Regions from separate parts of the Alteromonas sp. G4i13 genome, predicted to be linked through region 1. Evidence: predicted binding sites of a transcription regulator. Region 1 holds the regulator's gene; the other holds the start of a gene.

Region 1 (16,045 bases):
ATTGCTGTTAAATAAAAATATAAAATTGTAATAAATTTGACACGAACCTTTACGACAATTTGTCGGGTTCAGTGAAAGTCATAGGTTTTATGTAGTACTTTTTGCACTACACTAGGCCGAGTAAAAAAGAATTTTAAACAAAAGGGAAACACACACATGAACTTCAAAGCAAAGCTAAGTCGCGTAGCGATCGCTGTTGCTGTTGCTGCAGGTTTGGCTGGTACAGCCACGGCACAGACAACAACGTCGTCTATTCGAGGCAATGTTGTCACTGAAGCTGGCTCAGACCTTTCTGGCGCGACAGTCACAATTAAACACGAACCAACAGGTACTTCCTCGGTCGCGACCACAAATGAAAACGGCACTTTTTCTTCGCGCGGTCTTCGCGTGGGTGGCCCTTATACTATCACTATTTCAGGTGATGGTTTCGTTCCTGCGAAAGTAGAAAACGTTTATCTTTCTCTAGACCAAGCGTTGGATCTTCCAATTCAACTTGAGTCGTCTCGTAGCACTGAAGTTATTACTGTAACTGGTAGTACTGCAGGCACTGGGTATACTAATGAAGCTCTTAGCACAAGTCTAGGTCTTCAAGCGCTTCAGCAAGTAGTATCGATTGACCGTGATATTACAGATGCGGCTCAACTTGACCCTTTTGCATCAGTAAACGTTCAAAGCGGTGGTTCAAAAGAGCTTAGCATTGCGGGTGCGAATAATAAGTTCAATTCTTTGACAGTGGATGGTGTAGCATTAAACGACCGTTTCGGCCTTAACGCTAACGGTTACCCTACTCAGCGCTCTCCAATTTCTTATGATGCAATTGAATCTTTGTCAATCCAGACCGCGCCGTTTGACGTTGAGTATAACGGGTTTACCGGTGGTACAATCAACGCTGTAACCAAATCAGGCACGAACGAATTCCACGGCTCAGTTGGTTACTATTACACTGACGATTCATTCGCTGGCGATAACAATGGTGATGAAGAATTCAATCTTGATTTCGAAGAAGAAACGTTTGTTGCCACTTTAGGTGGTCCGTTAATAAAAGATAAGCTCTTTTTCTTTGTAGCTTACGATAAATTTGAATCTGTAGCACCGCTTAATCGTGGGCCTGCTGGGTCAGGCGCCGTTAATGAAGTTCCAAATATCACGCTAGATGATGTTGCCCAAGTTTCTCAAATCGTTTCTGACGTTTGGGGCTTTGACATAGGCAACTTCCAGAAAGACGATGTACAAGACGAGAAAGTTCTTGCAAATATCGATTGGAATATCAACGATGATCACCGCGCTAAGTTTACTTATATGCTTACCGACGGTAACTCAATCAATGAGCAAAATGGTAACAACTTCCTAGCGCAAGACGAAGTACTTGGCGCATCTTCTGCGTGGTATGACCGCTCAGAAAAGGTTGAAAGTTTCATTGCACACGTCTTCTCTGACTGGACTTCAGACTTCTCTACACAGTTCAAAGTAGCAAAAACAACGCAAGCTACAGGCCAAGAGTCGCTAAATGGTTCTGAGTTCCCTAACTTTGCCGTTTTCCTACGTGAAGTCGATGGCGATGAAAATTACTTGACGATTGGTCCAGACCGCTTCCGTCACGGTAACTCTCTTGATCAGGACTTCTTCCAAGTTAAACTAGTTGGTATTTACACAACTGGCGACCATATCATGAAGTTTGGTTATGAGCGTGAAGAAGTTGACGTAAATAACCTATTTGCACAAAACTCTGAAGGTTCATACCTATTTAACAGCCTAGAAGACCTTGCAAATGCTGAAGCTTCTGCGCTGCTTTACAATAATGCTATTACAAACGATGAGAACGACCTTCGTGCGATCTGGGGTTACAACTACAACTCACTTTACTTCCAAGATTCTTGGGAAGCGACAGCTGAGTTAACTATTGACGCTGGTATCCGTTATGACTGGTATGAAGCTGAAGGCTCTATCCGCGAGAACCAAAACTTTGTAGACCGCTACGGCTATTCAAACACCAATGATGTTGATGGGCTGGATGTAATTCTTCCTCGTGTGTCATTCCAGTGGTATGCGTCTGATTATACAACTGTACGTGGTGGTATTGGTCGCTTCTCTGGTGGGGCGCCAAGCGTTTGGGTATCAAACAGCTACTCAAATGACGGCGTAATTTCTGACAATTATCAAGACTTTGGTTCTGGTCAGACATACCAAGTTCCTACTACACCAGATGCTGCTACAGGCCAGTACATTCCACAGAACATTCTTGACCAGCTTGCTAACATTGACCCAGATGGCGATGTGAACGCGCTGGCAGATGACTTTGATATACCTACAACTTGGAAAGTAAGCTTAGGTGTTGCGCACGAGCCAGAGATGGAAGAACTAGAAGGTTGGTTGTTCTCTGCTGATGTGCTTTACAACAAGCTTGAAAATGCTACTTACTGGTATGATCAACGCTGCGAAAACCCAGTTAGTACAGCGCCTGATGGTCGTGGTGTTTATGACTGTAGCGAAGGTCCAGAAGCTATCGTAACAAGCTCAATTGATGAAGGTGATTCAATATTATACGCCTTGTCTGCTTCAAAAGCTTGGGATACCTCTTATGGCTCATTCGACTTCTTTACAAGTTATACTTATGCTGACGTAGAAGATATCGGCTATGGTACATCTTCAACTGCGACATCTAACTACTCCGACTTTGCTGCTTATGATCGTCAACAACCACAAGCTGGCACGTCTAACTTCCAGACCGAGCACCTTTGGAAAATGCGCTTCAATTGGAAGAAAGAGTTAATTGACGGCTATGAAACGACTGTTTCAATCTTTGCCGAGCGTCGCTCTGGCCAGCCTTATAGCTACACATTCGATGAAAACAACGCATGTGTGCTAGATGTTGGTGGTGGTCGTTGTGCGCGTGAAAGCCGTAACGATGATGCAGGACACCTGCTTTACGTTCCAGATGGCATCAATGATCCATTGTTTGCAGCAACTTCATTTGGTGGTGACCTAGCAGCTCAGCAAGAGTTCATCGACTATATTAATAGTTCAGAGCTAGCTCAGTACAAGGGTGGAATTGCTGAACGTAATGGCGACAACTCTCGCTGGTCAACAATCATTGATGTGCGTATTCAACAAGAACTACCAGCGCTTTACCCTGAGCATAAGTTGACGGTTTTCTTTGATATAGAAAACTTCGGTAACCTACTGAATGACGATTGGGGCCGCATCGAGCGTACTCGCTATGAATATGAGCGTGCTGTAGTTTCTGCAAATATCGTAGATGGTCAATATGAATATTTTGACTTGAACAGTGATTCACGTATTAAAAACCTAGAAGTGCTTGACCAATCAGTATGGCAAGTTCAGTTCGGTATTAAATACGACTTCTAATTACTTAGTTTAAAAAAGTTGTAGTGTTAGGTGCCACTCTCCTTAACAGGAAGTGGCACTTTTTTATGTCTGCGATTTATCTCACACACCTGTTACTTACCGCGCATAGCCTTTGCTTATGATCTAAGTCCCTCCACTACACGAATTAACTGACGAGAAAATTTTTTAAATGCTCGCAAGGAGGGCTTATGACAAAACGTATGCTAATGGTAATGACGTCTCATGAAATAATGGGTGATACGGGTAAGAAAACAGGCATGTGGTTAGAAGAGTTCGCAGCGCCATATTACGCATTTAAAGATCAAGACTATACGATTACCCTTGCGTCGCCAATGGGAGGCCAAGTACCTATCGACCCAAATAGCCTTGCAGATGATGCGATGACAGACGACGCAATAAGATATACAAAAGATGAACTGGCGCGAAGTGCAATGGCGTCGACCATACCGCTTGAAGATGTGCGTGCTGAAGAATTTGACGCCGTATTTTACCCGGGCGGTCACGGCCCTTTGTGGGACCTTTCTGACAACGCGCACTCGATTAAGTTAATCGAAGACACAATTGCAGCGAATAAGCCTGTTGGTGCAGTGTGCCACGCTCCAATCGTGCTTAAGGACGTTAAAACTCCAGATGGCAAGTACTTAGTTGATGGTAAACAGGTAACTGGATTTTCAAACAGCGAAGAAGCGGCAATGGAACTCACTGACGTAGTGCCTTACTTAGTTGAAGATGAGCTAGTCAAAAAGGGTGGAAAATATGAAAGTGCCGACGATTTCGCCGTAAAAGTGTGTACTGATGGCTTGTTGGTAACGGGACAGAATCCACCATCGTCACGCCCCGCAGCAGATGCGCTAATTAAGCTTTTATCTTAGGAAAGCTTCAGTTAATTACCGAGTCAGAAACCGCATCTTGTATGCGGTTTCTTATTTTTTGATTGTCAGCTTTTGGAGCCATGGCTAAACGTTTTCAAATAAATCTTCAACGCGTTGTCTTAATTCTTCAATTCTTGTCACGTCAGCAGGGGCAATAAAAATCGTGTCATCACCCGCAATCGTCCCTAATACGCCATCTTTTTTACTCAATGAATCAAGTAGACGAGCAATAAGCTGTGCAGCACCAGGGCTGGTTCTAATGATTACCATTACGTTGTTGTGAACGATATCCAGTACTAGCTGTTTAAGAGGGCTTTTAGCCGTAGGCATACCTAGCTCTGGAGGCAAGCAATACACCATGTCACCTCGGGCATTTCGCGTGCGTACCGCGCCGAATTTGCTTAGCATTCTAGAGATTTTAGACTGGCTGATATTGTCGAAGCCTTGTGCTTTTAATGCATCAACAATTTCACCCTGTGAACCGTAACTTTCTGCTTTAAGAATTTCTTTAAAAGCTTTGATGAGTAGCTCTTGTTTTGCGTTTGCCATTAGCGCTCTTTTCTTTTTTGAGGGTTATCGTTAGGAATTATATTTAGTATGCGTATATTGTGCCGTACAGGTAGACTTTGCGCAATTTCTTTGCATAATCATTCATGATAATGAATATCGAGATAAAATCGCCATAAATAACGTTAATAAGACGATCCGGTGATTGAGTTTTCCCCCGCGTTGCATTAGTGTGACGTTCCGTTTAAATACGTGAAGTAATCCCATAGGAGAAATGGTATGAAAGTAGCCGTGTTAGGTGCTGCCGGTGGTATTGGTCAGGCGCTGTCTTTGTTGTTGAAAACACAATTGCCAGCAGGTTCAGATTTAGCGCTTTACGACGTAGCGCCAGTTGTTCCTGGTGTTGCCGTTGATTTGAGCCACATCCCCACTGCGGTAAAAGTAACCGGTCACGGTAAAGATGACCTAGCTGATGCACTAACTGGAGCAGACGTTGTTCTAATTCCAGCGGGTATGCCTCGTAAGCCAGGTATGGATCGCTCTGATCTATTCAACATCAACGCCGGCATTGTTAAAAACCTAATCGAAGGTGTAGCTGATAACTGCCCGAACGCGTGTGTTGGTATCATCACTAACCCAGTTAACACTACTGTTGCTATTGCAGCTGAAACGCTTAAAGCAAAAGGCGTTTACGACAAGAATAAGCTTTTCGGTGTAACGACACTAGACGTTATCCGTGCTGAAACGTTTGTTGCTGAACTTAAAGGTGTAGACGTATCTTCTGTGCACGTACCGGTAATCGGTGGTCACTCTGGTACAACTATCCTTCCTCTACTTTCACAAGTTGAAGGCGTAGAGTTCACAGACGAAGAAGTTGCTAGCCTAACTACTCGTATCCAAAACGCGGGTACTGAAGTTGTTGAAGCTAAAGCGGGCGGCGGTTCTGCAACCCTATCAATGGGTCAAGCAGCGGCACGCTTCTGTCTATCTCTAGTTGCAGCAATGCAAGGTGAGAACGTTGTTGAGTACACTTATGTACAAACTGACGACAGCGACGACGCAGCATTCTTTGCACATCCAGTTCGCCTAGGCGCAAACGGTGTTGAAGAAATCTTGCCATACGGCGAGCTAAGCGCATTTGAAGAAAAAGCGAAAAACGACATGCTTGAAGGCCTACGTGGCGACATCAAGCTAGGCGTAGACTTCGTAAACGGCTAATTGGTGAGTGTCATTGGCAGGCCTTTGAACGTAGGCACGCCGTGAATACTTCCCTGTAGGCTTCGCCACCGCATCCCTGCGGTGGAGAGCCTACTTATCAAAGCCCCGCCAACTCCGAATATCTCAATAGCCTAATCACTGAAGTTTTTTTAGAAAAGAGCAGTCTGTTACGACCTTACGTATCCAGCCTTTTTTGTTGCGTCTTTGTAGGCTTTGTCGCGGCATCCTAGGCACAGAAGCGCCTATTTATTAAAGTACCGCCAATTAAGCATTTTACCCATAGCTAGCAATAAGTTTATTTCCTAATTGACTTACTGTGTCTGTAATGGCTCTATTCTAAACAACTTTATTGGGCCCATCGCGACTGGGTAGCCTTTGTGTAATGCGTATGTATAGCCGGAAATCATGTTGTCCGTAAGAACGAATAGGATAATCTTTGAAGCGAAAGTTGTGTGGGAAGCTTCAATTTCGATGACTCGAGCATCTATGCTTACATCGTCAGCAGTAAATGGTGATTGGACTTCCCTAAATGCGTCTTCCCCTTTTCTATAAACGCGCAGTGAGCCTCGTTCGCTTTCGTACAATTCGAGTAAAGCTAATTCGGGTCTATCTAAATACTGCATAACACCAATCCAAGTGCCAAAAGGATGATTAGCGATATGCTGCTTTGCATTAGATAGTATCTGCTTGCGGTTTTCTAAAAACTTTCTCGGCGTTGACTTTGCTTCCTGTTTAACGATTAGATAAGTCTGAGAAATATAACTTTCTTTGTCCTTATAGCTCGACTCTAATACGTTAAAAGCGTTATCTAAGTGAGGCGAAAGAGTAAGCGTGCGTGTAACATCACCTTCGATCGTTGTTTTAATTGTGCACCGGTTTTCTATGCAAGTGATGTCGTCATTGGTAAACGGTGTGCGACGCATTTTTTTGAAGCCTCCTGGGATGGCGATTTCAAAAAAGCTGTGTTCGCCACTTTCTTGTATTTGAAGCAACCTAAATGTCGTTTCATCTTGACTTATGCCTTCCCACAAACCCGGGGGTAATTCCATTGTGCTTGCGAAAGAGAGCTTATTAAACGAAAGCAAAAGCAAAGTAGAAAAGGTTAGTAGTAAAAATGTTCGCACTTTTTATTCCCTTAAAATGTATGGGGTACAAATTTTGTTACTAACTATATGCGTATTTTGTTGAGTCACAAATACATTCGTTATTTACTAGTGACTTGAAGCTCTTTTTGTTCGAATTAAACAAGGATGTGTTATGACTTTTTTTAAATGCGCTAGTTTACTTTCCATCACATTTTTTAGTTTATGCATTAACGCCAATACGGTTGCGGCAACAAGCAATACGGCGTCATTGGCAGACACTGCGTTTGCTCAGTTGCCTGAAGCATTAACGCTCAAAGGCGATGCACTTCCCTTTACCGATTACAAGGCATGGTTAGCACATGTGCAAAGTAATAATCAAAAAGTTGCGTTTGTGGATCGATGGCAAAAAGCGGTCAATCCTAAAAAGTTCAATGCACTCATGAAGGATACAAGTGCCCAGTGGATTGAATACGAGTCGGATGGATTGAAAATTTCAGGTGTTATGGTGTCGCCAAAGCATGTTGGTGACAAAAAACTCCCCGTGATTATTTATAATCGCGGTGGTAACCATAAACATAATGTAACGCGCATAGCCGTGGTTGAGCGTCTAATGCCGCTTGCGCAGCAGGGTTATATTGTCTTAGCGAGTAACTACCGCGGTGCTAAATTTAGCCAAGGTAAAGATGAATTTGGCGGCGATGATGTAAACGACGTTTTGCGACTGATTGAAATAGCCAAACAGTTACCTAATGTCGACTCTAACAAGATTGCCTTATATGGCGTGAGTCGTGGCGGCATGATGACATGGCAGGCGCTTCGAAAGAACACAAGTGACATTGCCAGCGCAGTGATTGTAGCAGGCCCGTCTGATTTGCATACAACTGTGGCGCGCCGTCCAGACATGCAGGCGCTGCTTAATAAACTTGTTCCGAATATGGAGCAAAACCAAACAAAAGCCCTTGATGAACGCTCAGCGGTAAAATGGATTGATGAGCTAAATCCTGATGTACCTATTTTGCTAGTGCACGGAAGCGCAGATATGCGCGTTGATGTTTCACATTCGCTTAAGGCGGCACAGCATCTAAAAGACAATAACCACTCGCATAAGCTGGTTGTTTACGAAAACGGCGATCATAGTTTAACTTTCTATCGCGATAAAGTGGAAAGCGAAATCAATAGTTGGTTAGCGGTGCACTTTCAATAACGCAATAAAAAAGCCCGCAACGAAATACGAAGCGGGCCTCTTTAATTTAAAGGGTTAGCGTACTTAACCTGTGTTACGCATACCAATGGCAATACCGGCAATAGTTACCATCATGGCGCGTTCTAGGCTGGTGTTCTGTGCATCGTCACCGGCTTTACGGATACGATCTAAAAGCTCAATTTGCAGGTAATGAAGTGGCTGAAGGTATCCTGCACGGATCTCCATCGACTCTTTACCCTGCGGGTCGTTCTTCATAATGTCGTCATCGCCTGTGATAGCCAAGAGTGACGAGATGCTTTCTTTAAGCTCGCTACGTAATGCTTCACCAAAGTGTTTAAGCTCTTTTGGTACCAAGCGCTCGTCATAAGCTTCGCTAATACGTGGGTCAGCTTTATGGAACACCATGTCTAGCATAGAAAGACGTGAACGGTAGAATGGCCATTCGCTGAACATCTCGTTAACCACTTTCTCATTCTCAGGGGTCTTCACGCTATCAATAGCACGCATAACGCCTAGCCAGCTTGGCAGTACCAAACGGGTTTGTGCCCAAGCAAATATCCATGGAATCGCACGTAGGCTCTCAATACCGCCTTGAGGCTTACGCTTCGCAGGTCGGCTACCTAGTGGGAGTTTGCCTAACTCTTGCTCTGGCGTTGCAACACGGAAGTAAGGTACGAACTCTTTATCGTGACGCACGGTTGCACGGTAGTTATCGCGACCTTGGGCTGCCATTGCAGTTATAAGCTCTCGCCACTCTTCTTTTGGTGCCGGAGGCGGGAATAACATGGCTTCAATTATAGCGCTAGCGTAAATACCCAAGCTGCGTTTAGCCAGCTTAGGCATACCGAATTTATAGCGAATAGTTTCGCCTTGTTCTGTTACGCGGAAACCGCCTTCTAGTGAGCCAGGAGGTTGTGAGTAAATAGCCGCGTGTGCTGGCAATCCACCGCGGCCAATTGTACCGCCACGTCCGTGGAATAGGGTCAGGCTTACGTCAAACTCATCAGCAATGGCAACCAATGCTTCTTGCGACTGATACTGTGCCCAGCCAGCAGCCAATGCACCAGCGTCTTTCGCTGAATCAGAGTAACCGATCATAACGAATTGACGGCCTTTAACGTAACCGCGATACCAGTCGATAGACAGAAGTTTGCGCATTACGTCAGGTGAGTTGTTCAAATCGTCTAGCGTTTCGAACAATGGTGCCACTGGCATAGGCCAATCTACACCACTTTCTTGAAGTAGAAGCTGTACGGCCATGACATCTGACGGCTCACTGGCCATAGAGATGATATAAATACCAAAGCCGTGCTTGCTGTGCTTCGCAATTACCTTACAGGTATCAAGCACTTCTTTCACGTCGTCAGACGCGTCCCATTGCGCAGGGAAAAGCGGGCGTTTTGAGCCAAGCTCGCGTAATAAGAAAGCTTGCTTGTCGGCTTCGCTCCACTGAGCATAATCACCAAGACCAAGATAGCGAGTGAGTTCGCTAAAGACGTCTGCGTGACGCTCAGAGTCCTGACGTACATCAAGGCGCAGAAGGTGAATACCGAATACTCGAGCACGGCGAATAGTGTCTAGTAACAGTCCGTTTGCCACGACCTGCATACCGCAGTCTAACAATGACTGGTAGCAAAGCATTAACGGCTCGATTAGCTCATCGTCGCTTTCTATCCAGTTTGAAGTATCTGGGTTCTTACCTGCTAAGTAGTCGCTAATGCCATCGCGGGTTGCGATGAACTTGTCAACGAGTGGACGAAGAAGGGCGCGGTATGGCTCGTTGGCGTCGCCGACTTTTTCGCGTAACGCGTCGTTGCAGTCGTACATTGAAAGCTCAACTTGTAAGCGATCAAGATCAATAGCGAAAAGTTTGGCTGCACGCTTTCTGGCAAGTAAGAGTACTTGCTCAGTCACTTTTGACGTTACAAATGGGTTACCGTCTCTGTCGCCGCCCATCCAAGAACTAAATTGAACAGGAGAAGCATCTAGCGGCAGTGAAACCTCATAATCTTCATTTAAACGGCCGTCAAGCTCGCGCATGAAATCAGGTACCGCTTCCCACAATGAGTTTTCAATAACCGAGAAGCCCCAGCGCGCCTCATCAACAGGTGTAGGGCGTACAGAACGAATTTCTTCAGTGTGCCAAGCCTGTGCAATAAGGTCGGCAATGCGGGTTTCAATTTTTTTACGCTCAACGTCATTAAGCGATTCTTGGTGAATGGCCTGAAGGCAGTTCGCCAATTCTTTATGTTTGTGGATAAGTGTACGGCGCGTAACTTCAGTAGGATGCGCGGTCAGTACAAGATCGATGTTTAGCTTAGCAACCGCATCTTGAACTTTCTCTGCGGTTAACTCAGCTTTATCTAGGTGTTTGAACAGTGCATCTATCGATGCATCAACATTCATTGCTGCGTTGTATTCTTGCTCGGCAATATTACCTAAGTTCAAGAATTGTGCGAAGGCACGGCCAACAGTAAGCAAATCGCTGTCAGACATTGTTTTGAAAGTTTCTTTCAGTTCTTCGCTACAAGTAGCGTCTCCCTGATAAGAAGCTCGGCCGCCTTTTCGAATCTTTTCAATACGGTCTAGCCACTCCTGACCTAATTGATTTTTGATTGTTTCACCAAGGGTTTTACCAAGGTATCGAACGGTATCTTTCAGTTCAGCATCGTAGTGTGTTTGCATGCTTTCCTCCTAAATATATGGGCCTAACCATACTGTGTCCTTTGCGACTTGTCTAACCACTTTCGGTTATAATTTACAACATTTTGATACTTTTGCACCCTAGTTAACATTGCTCAAAGCAAGATATTTTATGGTGTGGTACACTCTTGCACCGGAAAATGCAGAAACATTCTCGCGTTATGCGTTTTGTTTGAAATTTGTACTGCATTTGTAATTTAATTTCAGGAGTTCTTGTGACTGACACATTCAATACAGTAGAAACCCAAGCAAGTTACGGCATTGGTTTTCAAATGGGTCAACAATTACAATCAAATCCGTTTGACGGACTAGCGATTGACGCTGTTGTAGCTGGCCTAAAAGACGCCTTCGCAGGTCAAGCGCCTCAGGTTGATAACGACACACTACGTGATGCGTTCGGCGAAATTCACAAGCGTATGCAAGCGGCTAAAGAAGAAGCTAGCAAAGCGGTTATTGAAGAAGGCACAAAGTACCTTGAAGAAAATGCGAAGCGTGACGAAGTAACCGTTACTGAATCTGGTCTTCAGTACGAAGTTATCGCTGAAGGTGACGGTGAAACGCCAGTTGCGGCTAGCACTGTACGTGTTCACTACCACGGTACACTTATCAACGGTACCACTTTTGACAGCTCTTACGAGCGCGGACAGCCAGCTGAATTCCCAGTAGGCGGCGTTATTAAAGGTTGGACTGAAGCACTTCAACTTATGAAAGTAGGTGCTAAGTACCGTTTATACGTGCCACATGATCTTGCTTACGGTGAGCAAGGTGCGGGCGCAGCTATTGCACCATACAGCACGCTTATCTTTGACGTAGAGCTTCTAGACGTTCTAGGTTAATGTGTTGTTCACAGGTGTGCAGTTCTGTACACCTGTGTTCCATCTTTTCTTATTCATAGTTCATAACGTTTTAAAAACTAGCCCGCACTTCGTTAAATTTAGCGATATGGCCTAATGTTTCTTTTTCCTATCTCTTTTCTTCTCTGTCTTTTCTCGTAAATACAAAGCAAACCTAAATTTGGCACGTTGTTTCATTGGTGTCGCCTTGCGTTTGCGATATGCTAGGTTTCATCTGCTCCGAGTTGTTATCAGTGGCTTCGGCATTACAATAGCCCCACGCTCAAATAAGGAAAATTATTATGGTTATCAAGCCTAAAGTGAGAGGCTTCATTTGTACAAACGCGCACCCGGTAGGCTGTGCAAAAGCGGTTGAAGAACAAATTGCTTATGTAGAAGCAAAAGGTGACTTAGGCGAAGGCCCTAAAAATGTATTGGTTATTGGTAGCTCAACGGGATACGGCTTAGCATCACGCATTACTTCTGCGTTTGGCTATGGCGCTAAAACGTTGGGTGTGTGTTTTGAAAAAGCACCAACGGAACGCAAAACGGGTACTGCCGGTTGGTACAACACCGCTGCATTCCACGAAAAAGCCAAAGCAAAAGGCTTGTATGCAGAAACTATTAATGGCGATGCGTTTTCCGATGAAATCAAAAATGAAACCATCGAAAAAATCAAAGCTGAAATGGGCAAGGTTGATTTGGTCATTTATAGCCTTGCATCCCCGCGTAGAACCGACCCAGAAACAGGTGTAACGTATAAATCTACGCTTAAGCCTGTAGGGCAGGCGTACACCACAAAAACTTATGATACTGATAAAGACAAAGTACATGAGGTATCGCTAGAGCCAGCCAACGACGAAGAGATCCTTAACACCATTAAAGTTATGGGTGGGGAAGACTGGGAGCGTTGGATGGACTTTTTACGTGAAGCCGATGTGCTTGCTGAAGGCTGTAAAACCACCGCATATACCTATATCGGTAAAGAACTAACATGGCCTATTTATGGTCAAGCGACGATTGGTAAAGCGAAGGAAGACCTGGATCGCGCTGCCGCAGCCATTATTGGTAAAAACAGCGACCTGTATGTACAGGCGAACGTGAGTTCATTAAAAGCTTTGGTAACGCAGGCAAGCTCAGCCATTCCTGTAATGCCTTTGTATATTTCACTTATTTACAAGGTGATGAAAGAGGAAGGCACCCACGAAGGGTGTATTGAGCAGATTTATGGCTTGTTTACACAGTGCCTGTTCGGCAATACACCAACGTTAGATGAAGCAAATCGCTATCGCATGGATGGCAAAGAAACTAACGACGCAACACAGGCAAAAATTAAGGCGCTATGGGATCAAGTGACACAAGAGAACTTTCATGACTTAAGTGACTACAAAGGTTACAACCATGAGTTCTTAAAACTGTTCGGTTTTGACATTTCAAGTGTTGATTACGACAGTGAAGTTGACCCAATGGTTAATTGGTAAAACCTAAACTTACCATTAATTAACCTAATGCTTATATGCGCAAAAGCCGTCTGATTTGACGGCTTTTTTGTACCTGATTACAAGTTGATACGGCATATGGATTTGCAAAATGTAAATGAATAAGACCAAAGGTTTACATTAAATTGTAGAAAAATTTGCCTTTATCTAGAAATAGCGTGGCACAAACGTATAGGTTAATGCTAAAATCCCGAAATTAAGTAGGGGTCTTTTCTGCCTCTACCAAAACAGCAGTAGCGATTGCAGCTACACAAAAACAATAATAAGCGTAAATTTCTGCTGGTGGTCTATAAAGAAAGGGCGAATTAAGCGTCCGCAAAAGGAATTATGCGTTACGGCTTCATAACAGGCTGACCGTAGCAATTGCAGCAAGTTCCATCAATCAACAACGAAAAGGTGTTCTACACCTGTTAATAGTGCGCTTTTGCATGCTGACAGGCAGGTTTTCTGCGGTCATGCAAAAGGGTATTTCTATTAGAGTAGTGCGATTACATATGATAAAAATCAAGAAAGGTCTCGACCTCCCAATTGAGGGAGCGCCAAAGCAGGAGATTGCTGATGCATCTGCTGCAACGCGCGTTGCCATTCTGGGAGAAGAATATGTGGGTATGCGCCCTACCATGCACGTCCAAGTTGGCGATGTAGTGAAGAAAGGTCAGGTTCTTTTTGAAGATAAAAAGAACCCTGGCGTTAAATTCACTGCCCCAGCAGCGGGTGAAGTGGTAGAGGTTAACCGTGGTGCAAAACGTGTTCTTCAGTCTGTAGTTATCAAAATGAACGGCAGCGATGCTGTGACATTTGATAAAATTGCAGCTGACCAGATCGCGAGCGCTTCACGCGAGCAACTTCAGTCAATCCTTGTAGAGTCAGGCATGTGGACAGCGTTCCGTACACGTCCATTTAGCAAATCTCCTAAGCTAGACTCTGTTCCAAGTTCAATTTTTGTTACAGCAATGGATACCAATCCACTAGCAGCAGATCCTGCTGTGATTATTGCTGAGCGCCAAGACGATTTCGTAAATGGTCTTAAAGCGTTAACGCAATTGAGCGGCGGCAAGACTTACGTTTGTAAAGCGGCAGGTGCATCTGTTGCTACTGGCGATGCGGCAGTTGATGTTGAAGAATTTGGCGGTCCTCACCCTGCGGGCCTACCGGGTACTCACATCCACTTCCTTGATTCTGCTGGCATGAACAAAACGGTTTGGCACATCAACTACCAAGACGTAATGGCAATTGGTGCATTGTTGACCTCTGGTGAGCTAGATAACCGTCGTGTTATTTCACTTGCAGGTCCTGCAGCAACTAACCCACGCCTAGTGCGCACCGTAATGGGCGCAGACTTGACCGAGCTTACTGCTAGCGAGCAAGTAGACGGTGAAGTACGTGTTATCTCTGGTTCTGTACTTAGCGGTACGACAGCGATGGGCGTTCACGGCTTCCTTGGTCGTTTCCACACCCAAGTTTCACTACTAAAAGAAGGTCGCGAGAAGAAATTGTTCGGTTGGATCCTACCTGGTTCAAACCAACACTCAGTGACTCGTGCTTACTTAGGTCATCTAAGTGGCGGCAAGAAATTTGATATGACAACAACTACCAATGGTTCTGAACGTTCTATGGTTCCAATTGGTAATTACGAACGCGTTATGCCCCTAGATATCATTCCTACGCTTCTGCTTAGGGACCTGATTTCTGGTGATACTGACGGTGCTCAGACGTTGGGTTGCTTAGAGTTGGACGAAGAAGATTTGGCATTGTGTACTTATGTATGCCCTGGCAAATACAACTACGCTCCTATCTTACGCGACTGTTTGACCACGATAGAGAAAGAGGGTTAAGTCATGGGTTTAAAAGCGTATTTAGAAAAGATCGAACCAAACTTCGAACCAGGTGGTAAGCATGAAAAGTGGTATGCGCTTTACGAAGCTGCGGCGACCATTTTCTACACCCCAGGTAAAGTAAATAAAGCTAACACGCACGTGCGTGACAGCATTGACCTTAAGCGCATCATGATCATGGTATGGATGGCAACATTCCCAGCTATGTTCTTTGGTATGTATAACATTGGTTTCCAAGCGCAAGAAGCAATTGCTGCTGGCGCAGGAACACTACCTGATACGTGGCAAGCAGGCCTATTCGCTGCCCTTGGCGGTGACTTGGCAAATGCGGGTACACTAGGTCTATTCTTCTATGGCGCATGTTTCTGGCTGCCAATCTACGCGGTAACGTTCGCGGTAGGTGGTTTCTGGGAAGTATTGTTCGCGTCTGTGCGCAAGCACGAAGTTAACGAAGGTTTCTTCGTTACATCGGTACTATTCGCACTAACACTTCCAGCTACTATTCCTCTATGGCAAGTTGCACTAGGTATTACCTTCGGTGTTGTAATCGCTAAAGAAGTATTCGGTGGTACAGGTCGTAACTTCCTTAACCCAGCATTGTCTGGTCGTGCATTCCTTTACTTTGCGTATCCTGCGCAAATTTCAGGTGACCAAGTATGGGTAGCGGCAGATGGTTATTCTGGTGCGACGTCTCTAAGCCAAGCGGCTTCAGGCAACCTTGATTACGCGAACATGGATCAGTGGATGAACAGCTTCATCGGCACTATCTCAGGTTCAGCGGGTGAGGTGTCTACCCTTGCTATTATTCTTGGTGGCTTGTTCATCATGTACATGCGTATAGCAAGCTGGCGCATTGTTGCTGGTGTAGCAATTGGTGTGGCGTTCTTCGCAACCTTGCTAAACCTAATCGGCAGCGATACGAA
Region 2 (16,045 bases), on a different contig from region 1:
ACGTACCCATGACATTCGTATGATCTTGCAGCATAGCTCCGAGTCGATGAATCCATCGGTTCCTGTGGGAAAAATTTTGGATGAGCCATTGCGTTTGAATACAGGCCTAAGCGAAGCAGAACGCAAACCAATTATAGAAGATATGTTGGTGAAGGTAGGCCTCTTGCGCGAACACTATTACTTTTATCGACATATGCTTTCTGATGGACAGCAGCAGCGCGTAGCGCTAGCCAGAGCCATTGTGTTAAAGCCCAAAGTGTTAGTGGCTGATGAACCCTTTGCAGCGTTAGACCCTTCCATTCGTTCGCAAACGGTGAATCTTATATTGAAGCTTCAGCAAGAACTTGGCTTGGCGTTTATCTTTATTAGTCACAACTTGGGTATTGTACGACACATTGCAGACAGGATTATTGTGATGGAAGGCGGTGAAATTGTAGAAGAAGGCAAGACCGAAACTATCTTTAGGTGGCCCCAGCATACGCGCACTAAGAAACTCGTTACCGCCTACCAATCACTGGTGCCACAAAACACAATTCGAGAATAAAGAGCTTATCGTTTGGGTGCTGTTTTCTTTGAGAAGCGCACTTATGTTCCGAACTGGCACGCTCGACTCGTCACAAAAAGAAAACCCTAGAAAGCCTTTTTTTGAACAAACGCCATGCAATAAAAAAGGGGCAAATAAATTGCCCCTTGTACAGCAATGCATTCGTGCTTTCTAGCCAACCAGAGCCAATAGAATACCTGCGGCAACCGCACTACCTAGCACACCAGCCACGTTAGGTCCCATTGCATGCATAAGTAAGAAGTTATGAGGGTTTGCTTCTAGCCCAACTTTGTTCACCACTCTGGCTGCCATCGGCACAGCAGAGACGCCAGCTGCGCCAATCAGTGGATTTATACTGCCACCAGACAGCTTACTCATAAGCTTGGCCATGAGTACGCCTGCGGCAGTGCCTATACCAAACGCGATAGCCCCAAGCCCCAAAATACCTAAAGTCTCGACCGTAAGGAATGCTTCAGCTGATAGCTTTGATCCTACTGCTAAACCAAGGAAAATAGTGACCGTATTGATGAGCTCGTTTTGGGCTGTTTTGCTCAATCTGTCTACCACGCCACACTCTTTCATTAAGTTACCGAAGCAGAACATACCGACAAGTGGCGTTGCTGCAGGTAAAAACAAGATAGTCATAAACAGAACAGCAAGCGGAAAAATAATCTTCTCTCGCTTTGACACAGGTCGTAGTTGACCCATTTTTATCTCGCGCTCTTCTTTTGTGGTCAGCGCTTTCATGATAGGTGGCTGGATAATAGGTACCAACGCCATATAAGAGTATGCAGCGACTGCAATCGCACCGAGCAAATCAGGCGCAAGGCGTGAGGCGAGGAAAATGGCAGTAGGCCCATCCGCGCCACCTATGATAGCAATGGCACTCGCGTCTTTTAACGTAAACTCAAAGCCAGGTATAAGGTTTAACGCTATCGCGCCAAACAAAGTAGCAAAAATACCGAACTGCGCAGCTGCGCCAAGTAACAACATTTTGGGGTTAGCAATAAGTGCACTGAAATCAGTCATTGCGCCTACCCCCATAAAGATGAGCAGAGGAAATACCCCTGTATCTATGCCGATTTTGTATATGTAGTGCAGCAAGCCACCCGCTTCTGAAAAACCAGCGATAGGGATGTTAGTAAGCAATGCACCAAAACCAATGGGCAGTAAAAGCAATGGCTCAAACTTTTTAACAATGGCCAAGTACAACAAGCCGAAACCCACTGCCATCATAATCAGCTGGCCGGCTTCAAAGTGCGCAAGCGCGGTACTATCCCAAAGTACCATTAACTTATCCATGTACTACCCCAATAAGATTAACGGTTGACCACTGGTTACGGCATCGCCTTCACCAACGGTAATGTCAGTAACAGTACCTGTAAATGCGGAGCGGATCTCTGTCTCCATTTTCATGGCTTCTAAGATCATCACCACATCGCCTTCTGACACGCTGTCGCCGTTTCTCACCAAAACTTTAAATACGTTACCTGCAAGCGGTGCATCAATAGACTGAGAAGAGTTAGAGTCTGATGGCGCAGCGCTGTTGGTTTGAGGCTGTGCTTGCGTCTGAGAGCCACTAGCAGGTGTAACGCTCGTCAGCGTACCTGAAGGTGCCACTTCTACGCGATACACTCTTCCATCTACGTTTACGTCGTAAGTTTCACTCGCGGTAGCCCCTTGTGAGCTTGACTTGGCTTCAGCAGGCTTAGGCGCACTCGAGCTTTGCGACTCTTGCGCGCTAGGTGCAGGTTCAAACGCATCAGGGTTGCCGCGGTTTTCGATAAACTTTAGGCCTATCTGCGGGAATAAGGCATAAGTCAAAACATCATCAATTTTATCGTCTGACAGCGAGAGTTGCTTTTTCTGAGCCAGTTCATCAAGCTCTTTACTCAGTGTATCCAGCTCTGGTGCAATATTGTCAGCAGGCCGGCATGTCACGGGCTCTGCGCCATCAAGCACACGCGCCTGCAACTCCTTGTTTACTGGTGCTGCGGTAGCGCCATATTCACCTTTAAGAACGCCTGCGGTTTCTTTTGTAATGCTTTTGTAACGCTCGCCGGTGAGTACGTTAAGCACTGACTGCGTGCCCACGATTTGTGAGGTTGGCGTAACAAGAGGAATGAACCCAAGATCTTCCCTTACCCGTGGAATTTCTTTTAACACTTCTTCGAATTTATCTTCAGCGCCCTGCTCTTTGAGCTGACTTTCCATGTTGGTTAGCATTCCGCCCGGTACTTGAGCCAAAAGAATACGTGCATCTACCCCTTTGAGACTGCCTTCGAACTTGCTGTATTTCTTTCTTACTTCCCTGAAGTAACTGGCAATTTCTTCTAGTTCGGGTAGTGCAATACCCGTATCGCGCTCTGTACCTTCTACGATAGAAACCATGGTCTCAGTTGCACTATGACCATAAGTCATGCTCATTGAAGAAATAGCCGTGTCCAGCATATCAATACCGGCATCGATAGCTTTTTGATACGTCGCCGTACTCAACCCTGTTGTGGCATGGCACTGCATGGCAATTGGTACATCAACCGTTTCTTTTAATCCGGTAATCAATGCCTCGCACTCGTACGGTTTTAAAAGCCCAGCCATATCTTTTACGCAGATAGAATGAACCCCTAGGTCTTCAAGCTGTTTCGCCATTTCGAGCCAAAGCTTAAGATTGTGCACAGGGCTTACCGTATAAGAAATTGTCCCTTGCGCGTGAGCGCCACTGTCTATGGTCGCTTTTATTGCGGTTTTCAAATTCCTAATGTCATTCATGGCATCAAAAATTCTAAATACATCTACGCCACTTTCGTGAGCACGCTCTACAAAGCGAGTGACAACATCGTCAGCATAATGGCGGTAACCCAATAGGTTTTGACCACGCAACAGCATTTGCTGTTTCGTGTTAGGCATGGCTGCTTTTAGCTTTCTGATGCGCTCCCAAGGGTCTTCCCCTAAATAACGAATACAGGCATCAAATGTAGCACCACCCCAAGATTCAACTGACCAAAAGCCAGCTTTATCTAGTTTTTCCGCTATGGGAAGCATATCTTCAATACGCATGCGCGTAGCAAGAAGGGATTGGTGGGCATCACGCAGAACCAGCTCGGTAAGGGCCAGAGGCTTAGACATGGTAACTCCTGATTAGGCTTTATTTTTTAGAATTTTGGCGATGGGTATGAATTGCGGCAGAAATAGCTGCGATAACGTTTCCGTCTATTCCTGGTTGTACCGCTTGATTGTTTCGACTCAAATTAGCTGAAGGCCCTTTTAAATGAGCTGAAGGCTCTGCTGTTTCACCGGGAAAAGCTTCACAAAATCGGGCAATGAGATGAATACCCACAATAAGAAGCCCTAAGAATGAGAAAACAAATACCATTCCTATAAGCATAAGAGAAGCTGCTTCAAAGAGCAGGCTAGCGACGGATCCCGAATTCATATTCAAACCTGTTGTTATTTCGTACCTGAATAAGTATCACGTGGTTTTTCAAAACACAACAAAGCAGCATAAAAAACCACTTTAAAATGAATAAAACCCGCCAAAATGAAACTTAATGCATTATTCTTTAATAAATTTGCAACAAAAGTATATTTTAGGAATTAGCATAAGCGTTGCCGATGCCAGCAATCTACGTTTACGTTCATTTATACTCACGCCTTAATGAAAGCCTATATTTTCCGTAAAGTCACTGTCTAGCTGTTTAGCGAAATCTTTCGCATGCATCGCCACTAATTCTAGCTGCATATGTCGTTCATCCTCGGGTACGTAAGCAGGCACATTTACTGGGCTTCCCTCACAGTCCACCGCCATAAAAGTTATAAAACAGCGATTTGCGACAGACGTAGTGTTTTCCGTGGCGTCGCCCGATTTAACCACAACATAGATATGCATACTTGACGCTCCAGTGTGTACCAACGATGCGGTTATCTCAACTAGCTGACCTACTTTTATAGGTTTTATGAAACGTATGCCATTGGCAGACACCGTGACGCAGTAACATTTGGACCACTGCGCGGCACAGGCATAGGCTGCTTGGTCAATCCATTTCATTAAGCTGTTATAGAGAGCATGCCACCGTGAACGTTACCGCCAAAGTTTACGTCGGTAGGTTCTGCTAAAAATCGAAAAGTAGTAGATGGATGTGCCATAGCGTACCTCGCGCTTTACTGCTGTTAGACACATTAAGTTTAGCTTAAATTTTAAACAGTGCGCTTAGACGAAAGTGGAGAGAACAAAAATAAAAGGAGTAGAAATGAAAAAACCCACCTAAAAAGGTGGGTTTTTCAATGTGGCGCGTGTGGAAGGATTCGAACCTCCGACCGCCTGGTTCGTAGCCAGGTACTCTATCCAGCTGAGCTACACACGCGTAAACTTGTGTACTTTTGAATTTTACATCAAAAGGTGACGCTTTAAAATAAGTGGCGCGTGTGGAAGGATTCGAACCTCCGACCGCCTGGTTCGTAGCCAGGTACTCTATCCAGCTGAGCTACACACGCGCAAAACTTGTTGTTGGCCGTCACTGCCAACGAATAATGGCGGAGAGGGAGGGATTCGAACCCTCGATACGCGTATATGCGTATGGTTCCTTAGCAGGGAACTGGTTTCAGCCACTCACCCACCTCTCCTTGACTGCGGGGTGCATTTTACGGATTCATTGGCCTGAGTCAAACCTTTTTTATAAAGAAATTGTTCACCCGCTGCCATTTTAAACGATTCGAGCAAAAAACCAGTAATTTGTTCGCAATACAAGCAATTAAACCGAATTTTATTTAACGATGCTCGTTAATTTGCATTTGAATATGCGCAGCTTCATTGCAGTTTTAACTGACCCGCCTTAATAATTTAGTCAATTTTTCAAGAATAATATCAAAAAGTTTTGAATTTATTTGTTCATAACCAAGTACGCTGATTCGTATTACTTACTTAAGTTATTTAAAAACGCTCCAAAATCTCAAATAAAGCGGTATATGTCTCTATTTAAAAATCGTCCACCCAGAAGGCATTGTGCTAGAAAAAAGCTGTGCACGACCCAGAGACTTAACTTGGTCATTAGCGCGAGACATCACAACGTCATTTCTGGCGAAATAGAACAGAAACAATAGACTTGCGCTAAAGCCCGATAAGATTTACTCACTTAAAACAAAAAAGGCCAGCGTAAGCTGACCTTTTCCAATGAAGCGTATAATGCAATTATTCTGCAGAGCCTGGCTGACCGCCTTTTTCTGCTTGAATGCGCATGTATATCTCTTCACGGTGCACAGAAACTTCTTTTGGTGCATTCACACCGATACGTACCTGATTCCCTTTTACACCTAGTACGGTAACGGTTACATCGTCACCAACCATAAGCGTTTCACCAACTCGACGAGTCAAAATAAGCATTCGCTTGCTCCTGTTCCTTAATACTGAACATCATCCATTAAGATTTGCCAACCCATCGGCACGACCCGATGGAAGCGACAGTGATTCCATGTTTCTGCGTCACTTCAAAAACTCACTGTTATACACAAAAATAATTATAGCTTATCTTGTAACCAAGCGTTAACCGAATCTAGCGCCTGGCCCAAGTTTTCAGGCTGGTCACCGCCTGCCTGTGCCATATCTGGACGACCGCCCCCTTTGCCACCTACTTGTGATGCAACAAAGTTAACTAGCTCGCCCGCTTTAACTTTACTAGTGAGGTTTTTAGTAACGCCAGCAATAAGATTCACTTTCGCGTCATTAGCCACACCTAATACTACGATCCCTTCACCAATTCGGTTTTTAATGTCATCCATCATTGAACGCAATGACTTCGCTTCAACACCTTCCAAATTCGCAATAAGAACTTTAACGCCATTTATCTCTACTGCATTACTAAGCATATCAGCACCTTGCTGACTCGCCAATTTTTGTTTCGCAGAATTGAGTGCTTTTTCTAGTTCTTTAGTCTGATTTTGTAGAGAAACTACGCGATCAAGTACATTTTGGCTGTCTGTTTTCAATAACGCAGACAATGAAGACAGTGTCGCTTGTTGGGTTTGCACGACTTCAAGTGCATGCTCGCCAGTAACTGCTTCGATACGTCGAACGCCCGATGCAATACCCGCTTCACTGGTAATTTTAAACAAGCCAATATCACCAGTACGTGTAACGTGAGTACCACCACATAGCTCAACAGAGAATGGCCCCATGGTTACCACGCGAACTTTTTCGTCGTACTTTTCACCAAATAGCGCCATTGCGCCTGATGCTTTGGCTTCATCCAAATCCATTAGTTCAGTTGCTAACGTGTGGTTTGCACGTATTTCTTGGTTAACTCGTCTTTCAATCTCAGCAAGTTGCTCAGCCGTTACTGCCTCAAAATGCGAGAAGTCAAAACGCATGCGCGGCGCTTCAACCAATGAACCTTTCTGAGTTACGTGCTCACCTAAAATTTCACGCAGTGCTGCATGAAGTAAATGCGTTGCGCTGTGGTTCTTTTTAATGGCTTCACGATTTGCTGCATCAATCGCTGCGGTTGCCGTATCACCTTTAGATACCGAACCTTTAGCAATACCTTTGTGTGCAAACGCATTACCCATTTTTTGGGTGTCAGTAACGATGAATTCACCGTTTGCCACGCGAAGCACACCTTTGTCACCTGCCTGACCACCGCTTTCAGCGTAGAACGGTGTGCTGTCTAATACCACAACGCCTTCTTGACCGTCTTCAAGCTTCTCAACAAACGCATTGTCGGCAATAAGTTCAACCACATTCGCCTGGCCTTCTACATCGGTGTACCCAGTAAATGAGGTTGTGTGGTCAATGGCGAGTTTACTATTGTAGTCTGCACCAAAGTTGCTAGCCTGCTGTGCACGGGCACGTTGTGCTTGCATAGCAGCTTCAAAACCTTCTTCGTCAATCTTAAGGTCGTGCTCACGCGCTACATCATTGGTTAAGTCAGTAGGGAAACCATAGGTGTCGTAAAGCTTAAACACTACGTCACCCGGCACTGTGTCGCCTTCTAGAGTTTCTAGTGTATCGTTTAGAATAGCCATACCACGGGCTAACGTTTTGCTAAACTGCTCTTCTTCAACACGTAGTACTTTTTCAATTACCGGTAGCTGGTCTACAAGTTCTGGATACGCTTCACCCATTTCTTTGGCAAGTGATGCTACAAGCTTATAGAAGAAAATATCGTTTGCGCCAAGTTGATAGCCGTGGCGGACAGCGCGACGAATAATGCGACGTAATACGTATCCGCGCCCTTCATTTGATGGCATAACGCCATCGCAAATTAAGAAGCTGCACGAACGAATGTGATCGGCGATGACCCGTAGCGATTTATTTTCTAAATCTTCGCTTCCAACAATTGATGCTGCTGATTTGATCAAGTTTTGGAAAAGGTCGATCTCGTAGTTGCTGTGCACGTTCTGCAAGATAGCGGAAATACGTTCTAGGCCCATACCGGTATCGATTGAAGGCTTAGGGAGTGGCTCCATGGTACCGTCAGCTTGTTTGTTAAACTGCATAAATACCAGGTTCCAAATTTCGATAAAGCGGTCGCCGTCTTCTTCTGGTGTTCCCGGAGGACCTCCCCAAATGTGCGCACCGTGATCGTAAAAGATTTCAGAACAAGGACCACATGGACCGGTATCGCCCATAGACCAGAAGTTATCTGACGTACTAATGCGAATAATCTTTTCTTTTGGAACACCAATATGGTTTTCCCAGATGTCGAAAGCTTCGTCATCTTCAGAATAAACGGTGACTAAGAGCTTTTCTTTTGGCAAACCAATTTCTTTGGTAAGGAAATTCCACGCAAACTCTATCGCTTCTTTTTTGAAATAATCGCCAAAGCTGAAATTACCCAGCATTTCAAAAAAGGTATGGTGACGCGCAGTGTAACCTACGTTCTCAAGGTCGTTATGCTTACCACCTGCGCGAACGCAGCGCTGTGACGATACCGCACGGGTATAGCTGCGTTTTTCCGCACCTAAAAAACAGTCTTTAAACTGGTTCATGCCCGCGTTGGTAAAAAGAAGTGTGGGATCATCTGCCGGAACCAGTGACGAGCTCGCCACCGCTTGGTGGCCATGGCTTTTAAAATAATCGATAAACTTGTTACGTAAGTCAGCAGTTGATAATGTCATTGAAAACCTAACTTCCTTTATTCTATTTTTGAAACGTGCGATTTGCCTGTTCTAATGAGCTTTATAATCGGGGCAGTTTGCGAATACGCAATACGCTTATCCTCGCTATAATTCTCTGGATAATTAAAATGCACACAAATTTGCGCAACAATACCATGGATAACGCAATTTTGTTAAGTGTAACGGGGAGAAGATAGGCTCAAATTTCACTTTAAGTAGACGAAAATAGCCAGTATTCATAAAACGAATCGCCAACGGCATCTATTTGTCGGTAAACATGAGCATAAACCAGCCGTTTTAGCTAGATTCGTTTGCGCTTACAGCATATTCAATGTGATCTTGGTAAAAGCCACGATATTGAAGAAATTGTTTCTGCTTTTGTCTCAACGCGAATTCGGTTTCATAAAACTCGCCAAACTTTTTCTCTTTTACTTTTTTAGCACTTTCAAACCAGTCAGCGTCAATCTCTCTCATTGCGTGTTCTGCAGTACTTTCATCTACACCGTATTGCTGTAAGTCTAATTTAATTGCGCGGGGTCCCTTCCCTTTTAAATACAGTGCGCGAGCTCGGCTTTCTGCAAATCTAGCATCGCTTTGGATATCAGCATCTTTGAATTCCTCCAGAATAGGCATGAAAGCATCACTCGCTATTCCCTTCTGCTGCAACTTTCGCATAATCTCGTTAAAGCTATGCTCTCGTCGTGCCAGCATGCGAGTAATCGCGTCGGTAATGATTTTTCGGTCGAACTCTGACATTTTTGTAAACTTACTCTTCTGTATTAAACGTAGAAACCGCGTTATTTTAGCGTTAATTACTCGTACATTGCGACTATCTAGCGTTTTACGCACTTAACCTCTACATGATGTAAACTGCATGACAGCATCCAACTATCGCATAACAATAATAGATTCGATTGAACAGATCTCTAAAGAGCGCTGGCAATACCTCGCAAAAGAATCGGGTCCTTTCGTTTCTTATGAATTTTTACATGCGCTAGAACGCAGCGGCTCGTGCAGCAATGAATCTGGGTGGCAGCCTTGCCATATTGCTATAGCGAAAGGTCAGCATGAGGCTGTTAATCTCGTTATTCCCGGCTACCTGAAAACTCACAGCTACGGTGAATACGTGTTTGACCACGCATGGGCTAATGCTTATGCACAGCACGGTCTCGACTATTATCCTAAATGGATATCGGCCATCCCCTTCACGCCTGTAACAGGCTCTAGACTACTTTCTGATGGGCACATTGCGCTTACTCCGTCACTTTTAAGTGAACTGGAAAATACATTGACAGCGCATGTAGAGTCCGTTTTTGGTGAGGCTTTATCTTCTTTTCATTGGCTATTTCCCAATGAAAGCACCTCAGCTCAACTTATTGGTAAAGACGAGCCTGAGGCCAGTGAATTAGCCGATGATTTGCCTAATGACCAATTCAAAGTTCAACCCAGTATTCCCAACCACTACCTGACCCGATACGCGGTTCAGTTTCAGTGGCATAACTACGGTTATGGTGATTTCGACGATTTTCTTAACGCGCTTACTTCCCGCAAAAGAAAAGATATCAAGAAAAGTCGACGTAAACTGAACGAGCAAGGCGTTCGCTTCACCCATCATACCGGCAGTGAGATTAGCCCAGAGACACTGCAGTTTTTCACAAAGTGTTACAAAGTAACCTATTTAAAACGAAGCGGTCACGTGGGATATTTGAACGATGCGTTCTTTGAGCAGCTAGTCGAGAGCATGAGCGATAACATGCTTATAGTTACGGCAATAGAGAATGAGGTAGCAGTAGCCAGCGCCCTCTTTTTCTATGATGAGACAGGACTGTATGGCAGATACTGGGGAGCACTGAAAGAAATAGACGGGCTACATTTTGCCTGCTGTTATTTTGAAGGCATTGAATTCGCCATTGAGAAAAAGCTATCGCTTTTTAATCCCGGCACCCAAGGTGAACATAAAATACTTCGAGGCTTCGAGCCCATTTATTGCCGTTCTCATCACAAATTACAACATCCGTCGTTTCACACTGCTGTAGCAGACTTTTTACAGCGAGAAACGCCACATATCGCAAGCTATTTTAATCAGGCACGGAATGCTTTACCGTTTAACAAGGAATTTGTGCCTACTTTAAAAACAACGAGTGTCACTGCACCTAACGACGACACTTATAATCACAACGAGAAAAACGATGAAATATAAACTTCTTGCCGTAGCGATTGCGGCATCTTTGGGACTTGCTGGTTGCGGTCAGCCTGAAAAAGCCCAAGAGCAAACCAGCAATGTTGAAGCGCCAGAAATGAAGGGCGAAGCGGAACTAGGCTCTTTTGGCGTAGACTTGACCGCTCGTAATGAAGCGGTAAAACCTGGTGATGACTTCTTCATGTACGCGAGCGGTACATGGTACGACAACTACGAGCTGCCCGCTGACAAAACTCGCTACGGCGCGTTTACGGGTCTTGCAGAGCGTAGTGAAGAGCAAGTTAAAAACATCATTGATGGGCTAATGGAAAAGTCTTCTCTAAATGCAGAAGAAAAGCTTGTTCACGACTTTTTCGTTGCTTATATGGATACAGATACCATCAACGAAAAAGGTATTGAGCCAATTAAAGACGTACTCACGTCTATCGATAGCATTGAAAACAAAACTGACCTAACCAAAGCATTTGGTAACAGCTGGTTAGTAGGCTCAACCACGCCAATTGGCGGCGGTATGTGGTACAACCGCCTTGACCCAAATGAATACCAATTAAGTGTTGGTGTTGGTGGTTTAGGCCTTCCTGATCGCGACTACTACCTGAGCGATAGCGAACGTTTTGTTAAAATTCGTGAAGCTTATGTAGCGCACATCGAGCAGATGCTAAATTTTGCAGGCGAAGAAAACGCAGCTGAAAAAGCGGCGAACATTCTTGCCCTTGAAACACAAATTGCAGAAATTCAGTGGCCTCGCGAAAAACGCCGTGACCGCGATCTTACTCTTAACCAGATTGAACGTAGCAAGCTGTCTGACGAGTACCCTGGCTTTGATTGGGATACGTATTTTGCTCAAACCGGTTATAAGGTACCTGAGCTAAATATTACACAGCCTGAGCCAGTAAAAGACGTTATTAAAATTATTAACGAAGCTGATCTCGCTGATTGGAAGTCGTACTTGAAATATCACACTATTTCAAACAATGCGGATTTCCTTTCTGAAGATATCTACCTAGCCAACTTTGACTTCTTTGGTCGTACACTAAGCGGTCAGCAAGAGCCTCGTCCTCGTTGGAAACGCGCAGTGAGCCAAATGTCTGGTACTGAGTCACTTGGTTTTGCTATCGGCAAGATTTACGTAAACGAATACTTCCCAGAAAGCTCAAAAGAGCAGATGGCGGAGCTGGTTGAGAACTTGCGTACAGCACTAGGTGAGCGTATTGAAAACCTAGACTGGATGAGCGAAGAAACCAAGGTAAATGCCAAAGAAAAGCTAATGGCATTTAACCCTAAAATTGGCTACCCAGACGAATGGCAGTCTTTCGACGGCGTAACCATCAGCGACAAAGACTTAGTAGGCAATGTTCGAAACCTACGCACATTCTTCCAAGACCAATCGGTAGAACGTGAGCTAGAGAAAACGGATCGCAATCGCTGGGGTATGACACCGCAGCGCGTTAACGCCTACTACAATAGCTCGTTCAACGAAATTGTATTCCCAGCGGCTATTTTGCAACCACCATTCTTTGATCCAAACGCCGACGCAGCAGTTAACTACGGTGCAATCGGTGCGGTAATTGGTCACGAAATGGGACATGGTTTTGACGATCAAGGCTCGAAGTCAGATGCAAACGGTATTCAGCGCAACTGGTGGACCGATGCTGACCGCGCAGCGTTTGAAGAAAAAGCAGATATGCTAGCCGAGCAATACAGCCAGTACGAGCCTATCGAAGGTAACTTCGTAAATGGTCGCAACAGCTTGGGTGAAAACATTGGTGACGTGGGTGGTCTAGCCATGGCTTACCACGCCTACAAACTTAGCCTTAACGGCAAAGAAGCACCGGTAATTGACGGCCTAACAGGCGATCAGCGTTTCTTCCTTGCATGGGCACAAGTGTGGAAAGAAAAACGCACTGAAGAAAGCATGCTGAATCAACTTCGCGCAGGTACACACGCGCCTGGTCGTTATCGTGCACAAGCACCAAGAAACCATGATGCATGGTATGAAGCGTTTGATGTGAAACCAGATGATGCACTTTATCTTGCGCCAGAAGAGCGCGTAAGAATTTGGTAACTCATTGAGTTAAGCACTTAGTGAGCACATGCTAGCTTCTCGCGCCGGATAGAGATTTGTATCTGGCGCCAGCTAATACCAGTCCGCATAGCTCATTTAGAAAATGTAGATAATTAAAAAGGGCGGTTCGACTTATCTCGAACCGCCCTTTTTATTTTTCTAATCAGTATTCGCTCGGTGGTACTTATACGCCAGCCCCGAGTACTTGTTTAACTTCCGTTTGCTTATTTATCTTCCGTATTGGGCAACTATATCGCGAACGTATTGTTTACAACGGGCTACAGCCTCTGAAAAATCACCGTTACCCACACTGCCCATGGAATAACGAAGCCAATACCCATCAATTAATGCAGCGGTAGACGCAGCGGCGTTTTTGACCTGCTCAGGTTTAAGTAGCTTGCGGTAACTAAACGCTAAATTACGCTCTAAGCGTTTGTGGTTAATACACTGCAAACGATGCAAGCCTTCGTTGTGAAGTGACAACGCCCAGAAGTTGAACCAAGTATTGGTGGCGGAACTCGCCCCTTGCGTTTGTGAAAAGTTATTTTCAATAATGAAATCAATCCGCTCTAGCGGATCGTCAATACGCTGCGTGATTTTTAGCGCATCGAGAAGGTGGCGCATCGTTGCTTCAATTAAACCTTGCTTGTCACCAAAATAGTGACTGATTATCCCTGAAGAAAGCCCAGCTCTTTTGCTAATTAAGCTAATCGTTGTACCGTGATAGCCAACTTCTGCCATCACTTCTAGCGTTGCTTCTATTAATTGCTTCTTGCGAACTGGCTCCATTCCCACCTTGGGCATGCTACAACTCCAAACCTTAAATCTAAAAAATAACCTGCGACAGCACAATGCCGCCGCAGGCATGATATCACGATTAAAAGGTTAAGCGTGCGTTGACTGCAACAGCGCGAGGTGCGCCAATCCAAAATGCACCTGGTGCAATGGTAGACGCATAGTCTTCATCAAACAGGTTGTTTACTGTTAAACGCACTTCTAGCTCTTCAGCACCTGAACCAATGTTTTCGATAAAGCCGCCAATATAGAAGTCGCTAACGATATAGTCATCAACTTGTGCCGCATTATCAATATCCAGGTAGCGGCTATCAACGTACTTGGTAGACAGGCCTGCAAAGTAGTTATCGCGTGCCCAATCAAGGCTAATTACCGCCATAGTGTCAGGCGTACCGATACCCGTATTACCTTCAATAGCTACCAGTGACACTTCAGGGTTTTCAGGGTCTGCGATGGCTGCCAGCGCATCGTCAAGTGTATCGTATTGCGTACCTGAACTACCTACCGTCGCAACATATTCTGATTCGCTTAAGGTAATAGAAGTGAACAACGAGAAGTCTTCGGTTAGCATAATGTCTGCTGAAATTTCAAAACCACTAGACTCAATACCGCCCACGTTTTTGTATCCACCCGCGGCTGCTTCAAGAAAGTCTATACCCTCTGAGGTTTCGTTACTGGTAAATTGAATACGGTCGTTAAACTCAATATTGTAGTAGGTCACGCTGGCATTGAAACCAGGTGAAGAGTAGCGGAAACCTACGTCAATGTTGTCAGCGGTTTCTGGCTTTATAAAGCGAAGGTCAGTATCGTTGCGCTCTAGTTGTGCATCTTTGATTGCCGCAAAGTTCTCACCGTAACCTGCGAAAACTTCCACTCCTTCAATGGGTAAAGGTGCAACGATACCGGCAGAGAATAAGGTATCTGAGTCAGTATTCACCGCTAAGTTGTTGGCTGAATCAAAGTTGTCCGTTTTCTCGATATCTACGTTAAACTTCTTGGCACCAGCGCGAATGCGGGCAAAGCCTAGATCAAGCTCATCTTCCACATAGTACATCAAGGTATCAACTGGGAAGGTTCTGTCGTACTGCACCCAGTAAGGCACGTTGTCATAATCGACGCTAATAGACGAGTTGGTAATTTTATGCCAATCGCGAGACTCGCCACGCTCATAGTCTTCCCACCAAATACCAAAACGTACGGTATTATCAAAATCACCAATTTTGGTGTACCACACAGCATCAGCATTAATGCCAAAACGCTCTTTATCATAATGGGTGTGACGATATGAGCCCACGGGAATAGCGCCTTGCGCATGACAGCCTGGGTCATATTCTGCACCTGCACCACCATAAGGGAAGGTCAGTGAGCTTTGACACCCCTCAATAGGGCTTAGCTGGTTGCCTTGTCTATCAACAAAGTAGATTTGTCCCAGCTCCTCTCCACCGAATACTGTATTTCCAACAATAAGCTCTGAGTGCCCTTCTGCTCCGTCATCAGTGATATCAACAATATAGGGTGGAACCCATTCGCCGCGTCCTTCATTGTCGTGATAATACACGTTAGTCATAAAATCGACCTGGCCAATAGTAAAGTCAGCCTGTAAATAAGCGAAAAGGTTTTCGCGTAGGGTAGACCAACCTCGACGATACGCCTGATCTTGATAAGGCACGCCTGTCCACTCGTCAGTTAACTGGTCCCAATCTGGATTTTGCTCATATTGCGCCAGCCCGTATATGCGCTGGTAGTTATCTTCGTGGGTATCGTCGTAAGACAGGTAACCTGTAAGAGACACGTCGTTAACGGTAGAGATAAACTTCATGGCTAAATGATCACGGGTGTTCTCTGCTGCCTGCTGCATAAAGTCAGAACTTTCTTGACTTGAAAGGCTTATCCACGCGTAAGTATCTTTAAAGATTTCGCCTGTTTCGTAGCGTACATAGTATTTTGACGCATCAAATGAACCCGCAGTTACACTGGTTATTAAGCCCTGCTCCGCAGACGGGTTAATGGTGGTGAAATTCAGTGTGCCGCCCAAGGCTTCGTGTGAACGGGAAGCGATATCCGCCGTACCCTGAGAAACTTCAACGCCTTTTACGTTTTCGGTATCGATATAGCGATTCGCTTTCGCGCCACCACCGTAATTCGAGTTACCGTTGGCGATGCCATCTACCGTCATGCCAATTTGCTGCTCATTTAGGTTTACTTGAAAGCCACGAATAACAATAGACGTTGACCAGTCATCAGCCCCAAAGGTATCACCTTCGTTAATAAGCACACCCGGCAGGTTATCAACCGCGGCTAACACACTGCTAAGATTAGCCTGTTGTTTAAA

Evidence for each region. Region 1 encodes ArgR, which controls arginine synthesis, uptake and breakdown. Its sites were predicted from a motif close to ANTGAATANNTATTCANT; they were not measured.
Region 2: the regulator ArgR is predicted to act here: its motif matches at 4,092-4,109, upstream of ACFI6J_RS15675 (OadG family protein).

Annotation. Positions count from the first base shown of each region.
Region 1 covers NZ_JBHNYX010000020.1:31,733-47,777, forward strand. The annotation lists gene ACFI6J_RS11515 (TonB-dependent receptor) at 157-3,366, shown strand; gene ACFI6J_RS11520 (type 1 glutamine amidotransferase domain-containing protein) at 3,555-4,238, shown strand; gene argR (transcriptional regulator ArgR) at 4,323-4,787, opposite strand; gene mdh (malate dehydrogenase) at 5,025-5,963, shown strand; gene ACFI6J_RS11535 (hypothetical protein) at 6,275-7,087, opposite strand; gene ACFI6J_RS11540 (alpha/beta hydrolase family protein) at 7,221-8,252, shown strand; gene ppc (phosphoenolpyruvate carboxylase) at 8,316-10,937, opposite strand; gene ACFI6J_RS11550 (FKBP-type peptidyl-prolyl cis-trans isomerase) at 11,171-11,791, shown strand; gene fabV (enoyl-ACP reductase FabV) at 12,091-13,269, shown strand; gene ACFI6J_RS11560 (Na(+)-translocating NADH-quinone reductase subunit A) at 13,782-15,122, shown strand; gene ACFI6J_RS11565 (NADH:ubiquinone reductase (Na(+)-transporting) subunit B) at 15,126-16,045, shown strand, end outside.
Region 2 covers NZ_JBHNYX010000034.1:367-16,411, reverse strand. The annotation lists gene ACFI6J_RS15690 (ATP-binding cassette domain-containing protein) at 1-544, shown strand, start outside; gene ACFI6J_RS15685 (sodium ion-translocating decarboxylase subunit beta) at 716-1,846, opposite strand; gene oadA (sodium-extruding oxaloacetate decarboxylase subunit alpha) at 1,850-3,670, opposite strand; gene ACFI6J_RS15675 (OadG family protein) at 3,690-3,977, opposite strand; partial or broken gene ACFI6J_RS15670 (acyl-CoA thioesterase) at 4,197-4,687, opposite strand; tRNA gene ACFI6J_RS15665 (tRNA-Arg) at 4,829-4,905, opposite strand; tRNA gene ACFI6J_RS15660 (tRNA-Arg) at 4,959-5,035, opposite strand; tRNA gene ACFI6J_RS15655 (tRNA-Ser) at 5,073-5,164, opposite strand; gene csrA (carbon storage regulator CsrA) at 5,730-5,921, opposite strand; gene alaS (alanine--tRNA ligase) at 6,056-8,653, opposite strand; gene ACFI6J_RS15640 (regulatory protein RecX) at 8,951-9,409, opposite strand; gene ACFI6J_RS15635 (GNAT family N-acetyltransferase) at 9,528-10,853, shown strand; gene ACFI6J_RS15630 (M13 family metallopeptidase) at 10,843-12,918, shown strand; gene betI (transcriptional regulator BetI) at 13,147-13,722, opposite strand; gene ACFI6J_RS15620 (TonB-dependent receptor domain-containing protein) at 13,796-16,045, opposite strand, start outside.